Linked DNA regions of Alkalihalobacterium alkalinitrilicum. The protein of the gene in region 1 interacts with the protein of each later gene in a pairwise test. Links are inferred from orthologs where the notes say so. Each region holds a gene or a part of one and is shown in the gene's direction. Other genes may lie near its edges.

Region 1 (3,003 bases):
GTTATGCAGAAAAAAGAGGAATAAAAGCGTTACTCGCTCCAGGTCTACCAGGTATTGTTGCTCCAAAAACAGCTGGTCAAATTTTAGCTAACGTCTTGGCGACGTTATTAAAAGAACAAGAGAAAAAATAGAAGGAGGACATGGTCATGTCATTAAAAGGAAAGCACATCGGCTTTGGATTAACCGGTTCTCATTGCACGTATGATGAAGTTATACCCCAAATGAAAAAGCTTGTAGAAATGGGTGCGAAAGTGACTCCTTTCGTAACACATACAGTTGCTTCAACTGATACTAAGTTTGGAAAAAGTGAAGAATGGATTCAAAAAATAAAAGATATTACTAAAGAAGAAATTGTGGATTCAATGCCAAAAGCTGAGCCATTTGGCCCTAGTACACCATTAGATTGTATGGTGATTGCTCCAATGACAGGGAATTCTACTAGTAAATTTGCAAATGCTATGACGGATTCTCCAGTATTAATGGGGGCTAAGGCTACACTCCGCAATGGAAAACCAGTTGTGCTAGCTATTTCTACAAATGATGCACTAGGGTTAAATGGAGTAAATATCATGCGATTAATGGCCACAAAAAATATATACTTTGTTCCATTTGGGCAAGATAATCCAACGGTAAAACCTAACTCACTTGTAGCGAGAATGGAAGCATTACCTGAAACTATTGAGTCTGCCATTGCTGGTAAACAATATCAACCGGTTTTAGTGGAAAAATTCAGAGACTAGTCCTATAGGGTTGTTGCTAAAAAAATAAATTTCCCTTAAAGTTGAATAGGAAACGCTTGAGTGATACTGTCATTTAAGCTAGGGTATGTTAAAATAGATTTCATCAATATGACTTCTTATTATTTGGTGAGTGATTAAAACATCCACTATTAAACTACGAATCTTGAAGGGAGATAGGCAACATGGCAGTTGAAAAAGGATATCATATAGCAGTGGTAGGAGCAACGGGAGCAGTAGGACAACAAATGTTAAAAACATTAGAGGAAAGAGATTTTCCAATTCAATCGGTTAAACTACTTTCTTCTAAGCGTTCAGCAGGAAAGAAGATCGTTTTTAAAGGTGAAGAAATTACAGTTGAAGAGGCAACACCAGAAAGCTTTGAAGGGGTTCAACTTGCGTTATTTAGTGCAGGTGGGTCAGTATCTAAAGCGCTAGCTCCAGAAGCAGCAAAACGTGGAGCGATCTGTGTTGATAATACAAGTGCATTCCGTATGGACGAAAATGTTCCACTAGTTGTGCCAGAAGTTAATGAAGAAGATTTACGACTTCACAAAGGAATTATTGCAAACCCAAATTGTTCAACAATTCAAATGGTAGTTGCTCTTGAACCGTTACGTGAAAAATATGGTATTAATAAAGTTGTTGTTTCAACTTATCAAGCCGTATCAGGTGCAGGACTTAATGCGATAAATGAAATGAAAGATCAAACAAAAGCAGTATTAGAAGGAAAAGAAGTGACTCCAGAAATCCTACCTGTAGGTGGAGATAAGAAGCATTATCAAATTGCATTTAATGCGATTCCGCAAATCGATAAGTTCCAAGACAATGGATTTACTTTTGAAGAAATGAAAATGATAAATGAAACGAAAAAAATTATGCATCTACCTGAGCTAGAAGTAGCGGCTACTTGCGTTCGTTTACCAGTAGAAACAGGACATTCAGAGTCCGTTTACGTTGAAACAGAAAAAGGTGGAGCAACCGTTTCAGAAATTAAAGAATTATTAGGATCAGCGGCAGGGATTACGTTACAAGACGATCCAGCAAATCAAGTATATCCGATGGCTATTGATTGCGTTGGAAAAAATGATGTATTCGTTGGTAGAGTTCGAAAAGACTTAGATCGTGATAATGGCTTCCATATGTGGATAGTGTCAGATAACCTTCTTAAGGGAGCAGCATGGAACTCAGTTCAAATCGCAGAAAGCTTAGTGAAGTTACAATTATTGAAATAAGAGTAGGTGTCCTATGAAGGTAATTGTACAAAAGTTTGGTGGTACGTCTGTTAAAAATGAAGAAGTACGTCGGATGGCTGCACGACATGTACAGAAATCTGTAAATGATGGTTATAAAGTAGTTGTCGTTGTATCAGCAATGGGTCGTAGTGGCGACCCTTATGCTACTGACACGCTACTTAATCTTATTAATAAGAAAACAGTACCAAAAAGAGAGCAAGATCTTTTGTTATCTTGTGGGGAAATCATTTCTTCAGTCGTTTTTACAGATTTACTTAGTAGTTATGGTGTTACTGCAAAAGCAATGACTGGAGCTCAAGCAGGTTTTCGTACGAATGAAGATTTCTCTAGTGCTAAAATTATTGAAATGAAATGTGAAAAACTAATGAAAACCCTAGAAAAAGTAGATGCAGTGGTTGTAGCTGGTTTTCAGGGACAATCAAAAACAGGTGAAATTACAACACTAGGTCGTGGTGGAAGTGATACTTCAGCTACAGCAATAGGTGCCGCGCTTGGAGCAGAATGGGTCGATATTTTTACAGATGTAGAAGGTGTAATGACAGCAGACCCTCGCATTGTTGAGGGAGCTAGGCCTTTATCTGTTGTTACGTATAATGAAATTTGTAATATGGCCTACCAAGGTGCAAAAGTAATTCACCCAAGGGCAGTCGAAATTGCCATGCAAGCTAAAATCCCCATTCATATTCGCTCTACTTACTCGGATAGTAAAGGTACACTTGTAACTTCAATGGTAGGAGACCAGCAAGGCCAAGATGTGCAAGATCGTTTAATTACAGGTATAGCACACTTGGCAAAAGTAACTCAAATTAAAGTTCTTGCAAAAGAAGGCCAATATGACCTTCAGGAAAAAGTTTTTAAAGCAATGGCGAATGAAAGAATTAGCGTAGATTTTATCAATATTAATCCATTAGGAGTCGTTTATACGGTAATGGAGGAAGTAGCAGATCGGGCAGTAGAGGTATTAGAACAAATGAACTACGAACCACAAGTTACTCGCAGATGTGCTAAAA
Region 2 (2,932 bases), 250 kb from region 1 along the record:
ATCTGAATGGATGATGACTCCTTTAGGGTTTCCTCGCTTTTCTAGTGCTTCATCTAAGGTATCAATCACCAAAGGGATTTGTTGATGAGTATAAAGCTTATAAGCAACGATTTGATTATTAAACAAGTCCATGATCGTTGATAAATATAAAGTGTCTGGACCATATTGAATGTAGGTAATATCCGTTACCCACTTTTGGTTAGGTTTGCTTGCGTGAAACTCTCGCTGTAATAAGTTTGGCGCGACAACGACAGATTCCCCTTGAGATTTCCACCTTCTTTTTTGCTTTACTCTACATTGAAGGTGGTATTTCTGCATGATCCGTTGAACAGTATTACGGTTTAATTTGATATGATAGTCACGTTTTAATAGCTCCTTGATTTTACGATGGCCATATCGGTACTTTGTTTTTTCGCAAAGGTAAATAATCGCTTCCTCTTCCTTAGACAACTCGACTAGTTGCGCAGATGCCCAGCGATAATAGGTGGATCTGGGAACATTTAAAGCTGATAAAATAGCTGATACTGTATATTTTTTTCGTGAAGTCTGGACTAGTTGGAGGACGATTTCTTTTTCAACTCCTTTTCGATCTCCAAATACTTTTTTAAGATTTCATTTTCCTGTTTTAAGTGATTCATTTGACGTTCTTTTTTCTCTTCATCACTTGAACTGTCAGGTCCATGACCCTATGAATATTGTTTCCCTATTGGTTGATCGAATCGATGAACCTGATTTTCACGATACCATTTCATCCACGTTTTGATTTGAGACACATTTTTAATCCCATACTTCTCCATGATCTCATGGTTCGTAAACTGACCACTCATCTTATCTTTCACAACTGCCCACTTAACCTCATTTGAATACACGTTTTTGCCCATGCAAAAACACCTCCGAATTAGTACTTTGTTTAAGTGTACCATTTCGAAGGTGTTTTATAGTGTCTCATTAATTTAGGTTAGTCTAGAAGCGACTTCCGTTTTTTCCCCTAATCTTCTTTTTTGGTATACTATAGATGCGGATTTATTTTAGAATTTATTTTACATATGTATAGTTAACGTGAAGGGGTTGTTGTAAAAAATGATCACAATGAGAGATGTTGTACGGGAAGGCCAACCTGTATTACGACAAATTGCCAAAGAAGTTGCATTACCTCCATCAAAAGAGGACAAAGATACGCTCGAGAAAATGCTTGAATTTGTTATTAATAGCCAAGATCCTGAAATAGCTGAACAATATGGGTTACGACCTGGTATTGGCCTTGCTGCTCCTCAAATTGGAATTAGCAAAAGAATGATCGCTGTCCATGTATATGACGAAAATGACAATTTAGTAAGTTGCGGAATGTTCAATCCTAAAATTATTAGTCATTCAGTTGAACTAAATCATCTTGAAAATGGGGAGGGGTGCCTTTCTGTTGACCGAGATGTTCCAGGCGTCGTTCCAAGATACTCAAGAATAACCGTTAAAGGAACCACCCTAGAAGGTGAAGAAGTCACTTGGAGATTAAAAGGGCTTGTCTCGATTGTCTTCCAACATGAAATAGATCATTTAAATGGGATTATGTTCTATGATCGAATTGAAGGCTATGAGGATAAATTTTCAAATGCCTTACCTAAACTATAGTAATAAAGGAAGATAGCTTGTAGCTTCGCCGACCATTCGTTTAGAATAGACGGTATCTAACAACTTAACCATTAAGAATTATTAAAAAATCGCATTGGCACCAATGCGATTTTTATTGATTTAAGAACTACTTTGCACCATTAACTAAATAAGATTTAGAGCAGCCCAACTTTTTGAAGACCGATTAAAATTCCGTGATCATCTACACTATTTGTTACAATGTTTGCCGCTTCCTTTGCATCTTTATGACCATTCCCCATCGCTACACCAGTTCCTACATAAGACAACATTTCAATATCGTTTAACCCATCTCCAAATGCATAGGCATTATCAACAGGGATATTCAACTGATCTAAAAGAATTTCAACTCCTTTTGCCTTTGAACCACCGTTAGGTAATACATCTATCGAATACTGGTGCCACCTGACATAATCAAAATGAGTATGATGGCTTATGTAAAGATCTTCAGAATCATTCTCACAGAAAATTAATGCTTGATACACTTCTTCAGAATGATAAAATTCGGGGTTATAGTCTGGCAAATGAAGTTTCATACTGCCAATCGATTCTTTAATAAACGGATGTTCTTTGGAGTTAGCATAATGATTATTATGATCCAAAAAAACCATTGGATGCTTATTTTTTATCGCTTCATTTTCTAATTTTTTGAGTTTTTCCGTTTCTAACGGATTTTTATATATAACATTATTGTTAAATATTACATAAGAACCATTAAAGCTAATATAAGTTTGTATTCCTAACTGTTTCCGCAATTCTTTATACATGAAAGGTGCTCTTCCAGTGGCAATCGCTATATGTATACCATTGTTTTGTAATTCATTTATTGCAGTTACTGTGGAACTAGGAATTGTCTGACTATGATCATACAACGTACCATCAATATCAAAAAACACTATTTTATCTTCTCTCCCACTCATTATTTAGCTCCTTTTCTTCCGTAAATTTGGTTCCAAAGAAAACCTATTCTCTGTCAGTATGATACATTTTTATTTGTTTTGGAAGCAATAGCATTCAAATAGCCAGTAATTACCTTGTAGTTTTTTTTTCGATTTACCACATACTATAAGCAAACTGATTGAACTGTTCGATGAATTATTTCCAACTAAGGAGGAAATGGTATGCTAAAAAAGCTAAAACGAAAATTAGTTAAACATTGTCGTGGTTTACTGCCCAAAAAAAGACTAGCACAAAGCCCACAATAAAAATGTTTACTAAAAAGGGGAATAGTAGGACGAATAATCTTCCTCTTTTTTACATAGTCAGATGAATATTTTTCAATTTATTT

What was found. The genes of interacting proteins can lie anywhere in the genome.
Region 2: the proteins of asd (region 1) and def interact in binary tests that used the Escherichia coli proteins (3 or more experiments, as listed by UniProt). The link is inferred for Alkalihalobacterium alkalinitrilicum from one-to-one orthologs.

The regions. Positions count from the first base shown.
Region 1 is NZ_KV917368.1:5,502,205-5,505,207, forward strand. Bases 24-2,947 are described here. They hold asd (aspartate-semialdehyde dehydrogenase), read left to right. Parts: upstream 24-922; coding sequence 923-1,972; downstream 1,973-2,947. Other genes in these bases: dpaA (dipicolinic acid synthetase subunit A), read left to right, coding at 24-131; BK574_RS26650 (dipicolinate synthase subunit B), read left to right, coding at 147-740; dapG (aspartate kinase), read left to right, coding at 1,986-2,947. Outside these bases: more of dpaA, read left to right, coding at 1-23; more of dapG, read left to right, coding at 2,948-3,003.
Region 2 is NZ_KV917368.1:5,256,747-5,259,678, reverse strand. The notes cover bases 1-2,853. They hold def (peptide deformylase), read left to right. Parts: upstream 1-1,080; coding sequence 1,081-1,626; downstream 1,627-2,853. Other genes in these bases: BK574_RS25445 (Cof-type HAD-IIB family hydrolase), read right to left, coding at 1,782-2,564. UniProt on the Escherichia coli protein: Removes the formyl group from the N-terminal Met of newly synthesized proteins. Requires at least a dipeptide for an efficient rate of reaction. N-terminal L-methionine is a prerequisite for activity but the enzyme has broad specificity at other positions.